One region of the Pseudomonas sp. LG1E9 genome, then DNA from elsewhere that is predicted to be linked to it. Evidence: predicted binding sites of a transcription regulator. Region 1 holds the regulator's gene; the other holds the start of a gene.
What was found. The regulator FliA, encoded in region 1, starts transcription of late flagellar genes. The targets are predictions, from matches to a motif close to CTAAAGTTTNNNNNNNNNNNGCCGNTAA.
Positions count from the first base shown of each region.

Region 2: DNK50_RS17545 (methyl-accepting chemotaxis protein) is a predicted target of FliA. The motif match lies at 3,847-3,874, and genes of this name have one in related genera.

Region 1 is NZ_CP029983.1:5,069,841-5,075,428, forward strand. It holds gene DNK50_RS23140 (chemotaxis protein CheA) at 1-1,311, opposite strand, end outside; gene DNK50_RS23145 (protein phosphatase CheZ) at 1,323-2,111, opposite strand; gene DNK50_RS23150 (chemotaxis response regulator CheY) at 2,130-2,504, opposite strand; gene fliA (RNA polymerase sigma factor FliA) at 2,675-3,415, opposite strand; gene fleN (flagellar synthesis regulator FleN) at 3,412-4,245, opposite strand; gene flhF (flagellar biosynthesis protein FlhF) at 4,352-5,588, opposite strand, start outside.
Region 2 is NZ_CP029983.1:3,828,277-3,833,864, reverse strand. It holds gene ggt (gamma-glutamyltransferase) at 1-906, shown strand, start outside; gene DNK50_RS17555 (AAA family ATPase) at 943-1,467, opposite strand; gene pnuC (nicotinamide riboside transporter PnuC) at 1,464-2,027, opposite strand; gene DNK50_RS17545 (methyl-accepting chemotaxis protein) at 2,145-3,779, opposite strand; gene DNK50_RS17540 (undecaprenyl-diphosphate phosphatase) at 4,012-4,842, shown strand; gene DNK50_RS17535 (DUF1294 domain-containing protein) at 4,839-5,222, shown strand; gene DNK50_RS17530 (MmcQ/YjbR family DNA-binding protein) at 5,205-5,567, opposite strand; gene DNK50_RS17525 (LysR substrate-binding domain-containing protein) at 5,564-5,588, opposite strand, start outside.

The DNA of each region.
Region 1 (5,588 bases):
CAGTTCCAGGTTGATCTCTTTCTTCAGTTGGCGCGCCAGGTCACGAACCAGGCGCGGGAAGCGGCCGAAGACTTTCTTGATCGGCTGCATCCGGGTCTTCATCACCGCGGTTTGCAGGTCAGCGGTCACCACGTCGAGGTTCGACACGGCCTTTTGCATGGCTTCATCACCACTGCTCAGGCCCAGGCGCACCAGGCGGTTACGCACCAGCACCAGCTCGCCGACCATGTTCATGATGTCGTCCAGGCGCGCGGTATCAACCCGCACGGTGGTTTCGGCTTCACTGGCAGGTTTTTCCGGTGGCGGTGGCGCCGCAGCCCGCGCATGTGCTGGCGCCGGGGCGGCTGGCTTGGCCGCTGCCACAGGGGCAGGTGCAGGCGCGGCGGCCTTGGCGGCAACCGGTGCCGCCGTGGCCACAGCCGCCGTCGAGGCGACTTCGGTGAACTTGCCCTTGCCGTGCAAATCGTCCAGCAGCGCTTCGAATTCGTGATCGGAGATCAACCCATCGTCCGCAGGCTTGGCACTGGCGGCCGCAGCAGGCGCTGCCGCCACTTCCGGCAGGGCGTCGACCGCAAACGTGCCTTTGCCGTGCAACTGGTCCAGCAAGGCTTCGAATTCGTCATCGGTGATGTCGGTGCTGGCCGGGGCCGCAGGTGCTTCGACAGCCGCGACAGGCGCCACCGCATCGGCGGCGAACTGGCCCTTGCCGTGCAACTGGTCGAGCAGCGATTCGAACTCGGCGTCGGTGATGTCTTCGCTGGTCGGCGCCGCTGCCGGGGCAACGGCGGCCGGCGCTTCAGCCTCGGCCTTGACGGCACTGAGGGAGTTGAGCAACTGCTCGAACTCACTGTCGGTCACGTCCGCTTCAGGCTCCGCCACCGGCTCAGGCTCAGCCTCGACCACCGGCGCTGCCGTGGTGTCGGCCGGCTCTGCATAGCGCGCCAGGGCGGCCAGCAGTTCCGGGGTGGCCGCGGTGATCGGGGCACGTTCGCGAACTTCGCTGAACATGCCGTTGACCGCATCCAGTGCTTCGAGAATCACGTCCATCAACTCCGAATCAACGTGACGCTCACCCTTGCGCAGGATGTCGAACACGTTCTCGGCGATGTGGCAGCACTCCACCAGCTCATGGAGCTGGAGGAAGCCGGCGCCCCCTTTTACAGTATGAAAACCGCGAAAAATTGCATTGAGCAGGTTCGCATCATCCGGTCGGCTTTCCAGCTCGACCAGTTGTTCGGACAGTTGCTCTAAAATTTCGCCGGCCTCTACAAGGAAATCCTGAAGGATCTCTTCATCGGCGCCGAAGCTCATGTGGGTGCTCCTTAGAAGCCTAAACTGGATAACAGGTCATCTACGTCATCCTGACCTGACACAACGTCTTCACGTTTATCGGCATGAATCTGCGGACCTTCACCCTTGGCGAGATGTTTTTGTGGATCTTTTTCAGAGAGGATCGCTTCGCGGTCATGTTCGATGCCGGCAAAACGGTCTACCTGGCCAGCCATGAGCACCAATTTGAGCAGATTGCTTTCCACTTCGGTGACCAACTGGGTCACGCGCTTGATCACCTGACCAGTGAGGTCCTGGTAATCCTGGGCCAGCAGGATGTCATTGAGGTTGCTGGCGACCGTGCGGTTTTCCTGTTCGCTGCGCGACAGGAAACCGTCAACCCGACGGGCCAATTCACGAAACTCTTCAGCCCCCACTTCACGACGCATGAAGCGGCCCCAGTCAACGCTAAGCGCCTGGGCTTCAGTGGCCATGCCATTGACCAGAGGCGTGGCGTTTTCCACCAGGTCCATGGTGCGGTTGGCCGCGGCCTCGGTCAGCCTGACCACATAGGACAGGCGTTCGGTGGCATCAGTGATCTGCGAGATTTCTTCGGCCTGGGGCATGTGCGGGTCAATCTGAAAATTGACGATCGCACTGTGCAGCTCGCGTGTGAGCTTGCCCACTTCCTGGTACAGGCCGCGGTCACGGGTCTGGTTGAGCTCATGGATCAACTGCACCGCGTCGCCGAAATGGCCTTTTTCAAGGCTGTCGACCAACTGGTGAGCATGCTTTTTCAGGGTGGACTCGAAGTCTCCCTGTGACGATTCGTTATGCTCCATAGCTCCCCCGCGATGGCATTAGCCGTGGATGCGTTCAAAGATCTTTTCGATCTTCTCTTTCAAGGCCTGTGCAGTGAATGGCTTGACCACGTAACCGTTGACCCCGGCTTGGGCGGCTTCGATGATCTGCTCACGCTTGGCTTCGGCGGTTACCATCAACACGGGAAGACTGCGCAATTTTTCGTCGGCGCGCACGTGGCGCAACAAGTCGATGCCCGTCATGCCCGGCATGTTCCAGTCCGTTACCAGAAAGTCGATGCTCCCGCTGTTGAGGATCGGAATCGCCGTAAGGCCGTCATCCGCCTCGACCGTGTTTGTGAACCCAAGGTCACGCAACAGGTTTTTTATGATCCGCCGCATCGTTGAGAAGTCATCAACGATGAGGATTTTCATGTTCTTGTCCAATTCGACCTCCAAGCAGTCTTAAACGCGCCCAGCACCTGGACGCGCCATTTCAATCAACAGGCATTACACAAAAAGGACTGCCGGGGGCACCACGGATCGAACCCGCGACGGCCTATCACCATCGCGGTATCGCTTTGCAGTGCTCCCCACACTGCCTGTCAGCGCGCTCGCCACTCTCCCAAACGCCCCCGCAAGCGGGCTGCGCATTGGCTGTGCAACTGGCTGACACGCGATTCGCTGACCCCCAGGACCTCACCGATTTCCTTGAGGTTCAGCTCTTCGTCGTAGTACAGCGCCAACACTAACCGCTCGCGCTCGGGCAAGTTGGCAATGGCGTCCGCCAATGCGCCCTGGAAGCGTTCATCCTCCAGGTCACGTGACGGCTCCATGTGCGCGCTCGCGCCGTCCTCGTGCAACCCTTCGTGTTCGCCGTCCTGCAACAGGTCGTCGAAACTGAACAGGCGGCTGCCCAAGGTATCGTTCAAAATCCCGTAGTAATCGTCGAGACTCAATTGGAGTTCGGCCGCAACTTCGTGATCTTTAGCGTCGCGGCCGGTTTTTGCTTCAATTGCACGAATTGCGTCACTGACCATGCGCGTATTGCGGTGCACCGAACGCGGTGCCCAATCGCCTTTACGCACCTCATCGAGCATCGCGCCACGGATGCGGATGCCCGCATACGTCTCGAAACTCGCGCCTTTGCTGGCGTCGTATTTGGTCGACACTTCGAGCAAGCCGATCATGCCGGCCTGGATCAGGTCTTCGACCTGCACGCTGGCAGGCAGGCGTGCCAACAGGTGATAGGCGATACGCTTGACCAGCGGCGCATAGCGCTCAATCAACTCACCCTGACTGTCACGGGCAGACTTCTTGTAGGCGTTGTAGCCGTTCGCTGTCATAGCACCGGTCCTGCGCTCGTCTGATGTACCAATCGCTCGACGAAAAACTCCAGATGCCCCCGTGGGTTGGCGGGCAACGGCCAGGTATCGACCTTCTGGGCAATAGCCTTGAACGCCAGTGCGCATTTGGAACGAGGGAACGCTTCGTAGACCGCACGCTGCTTTTGCACAGCCTTGCGCACACACTCGTCGTAGGGAACTGCGCCGACGTATTGTAAGGCGACATCGAGAAAGCGATCCGTGACCTTGGTCAACTTGGCGAACAGGTTGCGCCCTTCCTGCGGGCTCTGGGCCATGTTGGCCAGGACGCGGAAGCGGTTCATGCCGTAGTCACGGTTAAGCAGTTTGATCAGGGCGTAGGCGTCGGTGATCGAGGTGGGTTCATCGCAGACCACCAGCAACACTTCCTGCGCGGCGCGCACGAAGCTGACCACGGACTCGCCGATCCCGGCGGCGGTGTCGATCACCAGCACGTCGAGGTTGTCGCCGATATCACTGAATGCCTGGATCAGGCCGGCATGTTGCGCCGGGCTCAGGTGCACCATGCTCTGGGTGCCAGAGGCGGCCGGCACGATGCGGATCCCACCGGGGCCCTGCAGCAGCACATCGCGCAGCTCGCAGCGCCCTTCGATCACATCGGCAAGGGTATGTTTGGGCGTCAGTCCCAGCAGAACGTCGACGTTCGCCAACCCCAGGTCAGCGTCCAGCAGCATGACGCGACGGCCAAGCTCTGCCAGGGCCAGGGACAAATTCACTGACACGTTAGTTTTCCCGACGCCACCTTTGCCGCCGGTCACCGCGATCACCTGTACGGGATGCATGCTGCCCATTTTATTTCTTTACCTTGTCTTGCTTAGACGCAGGCTACATGGCTTGGCCGCGTGAATCGCTTGCAGACCATCGATGTAGGTACATTTCACGGTGTTCATCCTGACTTCAACCGACCCGTTTTGCCGGGTTGTGGTAGAGGTCGGCGAACATATCGGCCATCGCTTCCTCGCTAGGCTCTTCTTGCATTTGCACGCTGACGGCGCGGCTGACCAACTGATGACGGCGCGGCAGATGCAGATCATCCGGGATCCGCGGCCCGTCGGTCAGGTAGGCAACCGGTAGTTCATGGCTGATAGCCAGGCTCAACACTTCGCCCAGGCTGGCGGTTTCATCCAGTTTGGTCAGGATGCAACCGGCCAGGCCGCAGCGCTTGTAGCTATGGTACGCAGCGGTAAGAACCTGTTTCTGGCTGGTGGTTGCAAGCACCAGGTAATTTTTCGACTTGATGCCACGCCCGGCCAGGCTTTCCAGCTGCATGCGCAACGCCGGGTCGCTGGCTTGCAGGCCAGCGGTGTCGATCAGCACCACGCGCTTGCGCAGCAGCGGGTCGAGGGCGTTGGCCAGGGATTGGCCCGGGTCGACGTGGGTCACCGGCACATTGAGGATGCGGCCCAACGTCTTGAGTTGCTCCTGGGCGCCGATGCGGTAGCTGTCCATGCTCACCAGCGCGATGTTGTTCGCGCCGTACTTGAGCACATAACGCGCTGCCAGCTTGGCCAGGGTGGTGGTCTTGCCCATGCCGGCAGGGCCGACCATGGCAATGATACCGCCCTCTTCCAGGGGTTCGATTTCCGGGGTAGTGATCATCCGCGCCAAGTGGGCCAGCAACATGCGCCAGGCCTGGCGTGGTTCTTCGATTTCGGTGGTCAGGGCCAGCAGGTCGCGGGACAACGGGCCGGACAAGCCGATGCGTTGCAGGCGGCGCCACAGGTTGGCCTGTTGCGGTTTGCTGCCTTGCAGTTGCGTCCAGGCCAGTGAGCCGAGCTGCACTTCGAGCAGTTCGCGCAGGCCGTTGAGTTCAAAGCGCATCGAGTCGAACACACGCTGGTCGACAGCCGCGGCCGGGGCTGGCGCGGCAGGACGCGGCGGCTCGACGAAGGTCGGCTCAACCAGGGGCTCGGCAGCGGTCAGCGGCAGGCCGGCGAACAACTGGCGATTGGTGGTGGTATCGCTGTCGCCACGCATGCTCAGTTCAGCCTGGGCCGAGACGATGCGCGAGGCGGTCTTGCGCAGCTCGTCTTCGAGCTCCATGTTCGGCACACGGGGCGCCAGTGCCGAGGGGGTGTAATCCAGGGCAGCCGTCAGCTCGACACCACCGGCAATACGACGGTTGCCGATAATC
Region 2 (5,588 bases), 1.2 Mb from region 1:
TCCGCGCCGCCGCCGAGCTCGGGCGGTGTAGTGATCTGCCAGATCATGAATATCCTCGAAGGCTACCCGATGGCCGACCTGGGCTATCACTCGGCCCAGGGCCTGCACTACCAGATCGAAGCCATGCGCCACGCCTATGTGGATCGCAACAGCTACCTCGGCGACCCGGACTTCGTGAAGAACCCGATCGAGCATCTGCTGGATAAAAACTACGCCGCCAAACTGCGCGCAGCCATCGAACCGCAAAAGGCCGGGGATTCGCAGGCGATCAAACCGGGCGTTTCGCCCCATGAAGGCAACAACACGACCCATTACTCCATCGTCGACAAGTGGGGCAATGCGGTCTCCGTCACCTACACCCTCAATGACTGGTTCGGCGCGGGCGTGATGGCGAGCAAGACCGGTGTGATCCTCAACGATGAAATGGACGACTTCACCGTCAAGGTCGGCGTGCCGAATATGTACGGGCTGGTGCAGGGTGAAGCCAACGCCATCGCCCCTGGCAAAGCGCCGCTGTCGTCGATGAGCCCGACCATCGTGACCAAGGATGGCAAGGCCGTGATGGTGGTGGGTACGCCGGGTGGCAGCCGCATTATCACTGCGACCTTGCTGACCATCTTGAACGTGATCGATTACAAGATGAACATCCAGGAAGCCGTGGACGCGCCGCGTTTCCACCAGCAGTGGATGCCGGACACCACCAACCTTGAGACCTTCGCGGTCAGCCCGGACACCCAGAAGCTCCTGGAAAGCTGGGGTCACAAGTTTGCAGGGCCGCAGGATGCCAACCATTTGGCGGCGATCCTGGTGGGCGCGCCTGCATTGGGCGGCAAGCCGGTGGGGAATAATCGTTTCTACGGGGCGAATGACCCGCGTCGCAATACGGGCCTGTCCCTGGGCTACTGAAGCCTGACGCGGTTAAAAATGTGGGAGGGGGCAGTGTTAAGGTTCAAGCAGGTGTTCCACTGCCGCAAACGCCGCAGCGCGGCGCGCCTCCCAATCCCCTCGAATCACCACCACCGGCTGCTGATGCTGCTGCATCCAGTCCAGGCTTTGCTGGAAAAACGCGCGGCGATCTTCCAGCTCCGGCTGGCAGCGTTGGCCATCGGCTGTCCACTCCACATCTTCCGGCGAGAGCAGCAGGTGCAGGTCGTAATGACGGGCCAGCAGCTCATCGTCGAGCCACGCCGGGTAGTCGCCGAACAGGGTCTTGCTCCACAGCGTGTTGGTGAGCAGGTGGGTGTCGAGAATCAGCAGGTTGGGTTGCTGTTTGCGGGCGGCATCTTCCCAGGCCAGTTGGCCGTGGGCGATGGCCGGGATGTCCGCCAGGGTGGTATCGCGCTGATGGTGGTCGATGAAATGGCGTACATATTCGCCGACCATCAACCCGCCGAAGTGTTTGTTCAACTCGGCAGCCAACCAGCTCTTACCGCTGGATTCGGGCCCCGCCAACACCACGACCTTCATGTGCGCAACGCCGGATCGGCGCGCCATTCGCGCCAGCCTTGTACAGCTATCACGGTGAATAGCGCATAGAGACCGGCGGTGAGGTACAGGCCTTTATAGAGGAACAGCCCGACGAAGATGACATCCACGGCAATCCACAGCGGCCAGCATTGCACGCGTTTCTGCGCCATCCACATTTGCGCCACCAGGCTGAAGCCGGTGAGGGCGGCGTCGAGCCAGGGTTGCGCGGCGTCGGTCCAGTGGGCCATGGCGGCGCCGAGCAGCAGGCTGCCCACCGCGCCGATCGCCAGGCTGGTCATGATGGCCGGCACGCCCAGGCTCGTGACCTGGCGGCCCTGCTTGACCTCGCCGGCGCGGGTCCACTGCCACCAGCCATAGACTTGCAGCGCGGCGTAGACCACTTGCAGCAGCATGTCGGAATAGAGTTTCACGTCGTAGAACACCCAGGTGTACAGCAACACCATCACCAGGCCGATGGGCCAGCACCAGGGGTTTTGCTTGACCGTGAGCCAGACAGCGATCACCCCCAGGGCGGCGGCGAACAGTTCAAGCCCGGACATGGCGATTCCTTGGGGGAGTGGGAGAGGGCGGTGATTGTAACCACAGGCCAGCAATCTTCAAAACACAGGAGAGCAAAGGTGGGAGGGGACAGGCCTCCTCCCACCTTTGGAGCAGTGTCAGACCTTGAACTGGCGCAGGAGGCCGTCGAGTTGCTCGCTCAAACCGCGCAAATGCACACTGGCCACGCTGGACTGCTCCGCCGCCAACGCCGTGCTATGGGACAACCCCGCCGCCTGGGTGACGTTCTGGTTGATGTCTTCCACCACATGGGCCTGTTGCAGGGTGGCACTGGCGATTGAGGCGTTCAGGCCGTTGAGGTTGTGCAGGGCCTGGCCGATGGCGGTCAGGCTGGCACCGGCCTGGCCCGCTTGCTCGATAGTCAGTTGCGAAGCGCTGTGGCTGTCGCTGATCACCTTGACCGCCGCTTCCGAGTGCCCTTGCAGGCGCTCGATCATCGCCTGGATTTCGGCGGTGGACTTCTGCGTGCGTTGGGCGAGCAGGCGGACTTCGTCGGCTACCACCGCAAACCCCCGGCCTTGCTCCCCGGCGCGAGCGGCTTCGATGGCGGCGTTCAGGGCCAGCAGGTTGGTCTGGTCGGCGATGGAGCGGATCACTTCCAGCACGCCACCGATCTGGGTGCTTTCGCTGGACAGCGTGCGGATCACTTCCACGGCCTGGCTGATGGTGCTGGAGAGCTGGTCGATCTGTTGCAGGCTACCGTCGATATTGACCTGGCCTTGTTGCGCTTGGGCCTGGGCGTCGCGCATTTCGCTGGCGGCGTGTTCAGCGTTCTTGGCCACGTCCTGCACGCCGTAGGTGACTTCGTTGATGGCGGTGGCCACCAGTTCCATCTGTTGCGACTGCTGCTGGCTGCGGTCATGGGCCTGGCTGGCGTTGTTGCCCAGCTCGGTAGAGGACTGGCCCAAGGCGTTGGCGCACACCTGCAACTGGCTCACCACCTGGCGCAGCTTGGCGGTGAAGCTGTTGAAGTGCTGGGACAGTTGGGTGACTTCGTCACGGCCGTGGGTGTCGAGGCTGCGGGTCAGGTCGCTTTCGCCGCTGGCGATATTGCCCATGGCATGCACCGCCGCCTGCAACGGCCGCACGATGCTGCGCGCAATCAGCGACACCAGCAGGCCCATCACCAGCGCAATGACCAGGCCGACCACTGAGGCTTTCCAGACCTGGGCGGTGAACTCGGCCTGGACGTCGTCTATATACACGCCGGAGCCGATAATCCAGCCCCAGGGTTCGAACAACTGGATATAGGAAGTCTTCGCCACGGGCGCCTGTGCGCCGGGCTTGGGCCAGCGATAGTTGACGATGCCGGCACCCTTGGCTTTTGCCAGGTTCACGAACTCGTTGAACACTGCAAACCCATCGGGATCGCGGATGGCCGAGAGGTTCTGGCCATCGAGCTTGGGGTTGGCCGGGTGCATGATCATCACGGGCGTGAGGTCGTTGATCCAGAAATAGTCGTCGTGGTTGTAACGCAACCCGCGCACCGCGCTCAGGGCTTGTTTCTGGGCCGCGTCGCGGGTCATGACGCCGGTGGTTTCCAGGCCGTGATAAAACGTCAGGATGCCACTGGCGGTCTGGACTACATGTTGGGTCTGTTGGCGCTTGGCTTGGTAAAGGTCGTCGTGGATCTGCTTGAGCATCAGTAAACCCAAGGTCAGCAGCATCAGCACGGCGACTATCAGGATCAGCCAGAGGCGTCGGCTAATCGACATATTGCGCAAACTGTTCATCGTCCTGGCACTCCGGGCTTTTTATAATTGTGGGCGTCGCATCGACTTTTACGCCTTGTCTGATAGGCTTTCGGCCTGTAATCGGAAAACCTGAGTACTGCCTGATTTTCACAGCATTTTTGCGGGCCGGTGTTGACCATCATCAACATTGGGCCTTCAGCGCGCGCGTCGTCAGTGAACCATTAAAAAAGACTAGTAAGGCATGCCATGGCGCATGACCTTTGGGGGAAGCATGGATTTTTGGACCGCCATTCAGGCATTGATTCTTGGTGTAGTGGAGGGGCTTACAGAGTTTCTGCCGATCTCCAGTACCGGCCACCAGATCATCGTCGCCGACTTGATTGGCTTCGGTGGTGAGCGCTTCGAAGCATTCAATATCATTATCCAGTTGGGTGCCATTCTGGCCGTCGTCTGGGAGTTTCGCCGCAAGATCCTGGATGTGGTCGTCGGTTTGCCGACTCAGCGCAATGCCCAGCGTTTCACCGTGAACCTGATCATCGCCGTGCTACCGGCCGTGGTGCTGGGGGTGATTTTCGCGAACGCGATCAAGCATTACCTGTTCAACCCGATCACGGTGGCTTCCGCCTTGGTGGTGGGGGGCGTGATCATGTTGTGGGCTGAGCGGCGCGAACATACCGTGCATGCTGAAACGGTCGATGACATCACCTGGAAAGATGCCCTCAAGGTCGGCTTTGCCCAGTGCCTGGCCATGATCCCCGGTACCTCGCGCTCCGGCGCTACCATCATCGGCGGCCTGTTGTTCGGCCTGTCACGCAAGACGGCCACCGAGTTCTCGTTTTTCCTGGCCATGCCGACCATGGTCGGCGCGGCGCTGTACTCGGGCTACAAGTACCGCGAGCTGTTCCAGCCGGCGGACCTGCCGGTGTTTGCCATCGGGTTTATCACCTCGTTTATTTTCGCGATGATCGCGGTCAAGGGCCTGCTCAAGTTCATCGCCAGCCATAGCTACGCGGCGTTTGCCTGGTACCGCATCGGTTTTGGCCTGCTGATCCTGGCGACCTGGCAGTTCGGTTGGATCGACTGGGCGGCGGCCAAGGCATGAGCATCCAGCACCCACGCTTGAAGGCGGCGCTCTTTGTGCTCTTGTGCGCGGCGCCGCTGTTGGGGTCGGCGCTGGTGTGGCAACGCGGCGAAACCGTGGTCCCGCTGGCGGCCTATGGCGTGGTCAGCGTGATCGCGTTTTTCCTGTACTGGAGTGACAAACGCAAAGCGCAGACCGACAGCTGGCGCACCCCGGAAAACATCCTCCACGCCGTGGAGCTGGCGGGCGGTTGGCCGGGGGCGTTGATTGCCCAGCAGGTGTTCCGGCACAAGACACGCAAGGTGTCTTTCCAAGTGCTGTTCTGGGCGATTGTTCTGCTGCACCAGGTGTTCTGGCTGGACCAGCTGTTCCTCGGCGGCACGTTACTGTCCGTCCTCTAGCAACAAGCCGATCTGCGTGCGCTTGGGCAATTTGCTCACCACCAATTGGTGGGAACGCTGCAACAAGCCACGCAGTTCCTCGGCGCCCAGCGGGTAGGGTGTGTTCATGATGATCCACTGCGCACGCGCCAGATACGGCGCCGGGTGGATGCCGGGACGGTCGACGTGGCCCAGGAACAGCTCCTTGTCGACCTTGAGCGCCAGCGAATCACCGCGCAGGTTTTGCAGGGCGAACATCTTGTTGCCGGCGATCGAGAACACCCGCACACCGCCCCATTTATAGTCTTCCCGCGCACCCGGCAGGCTCAGGCAGAAGGTGGCGACTTGTGCTTCGGTCATTTTCATAGCAGACGGTCTCCGCAGCTT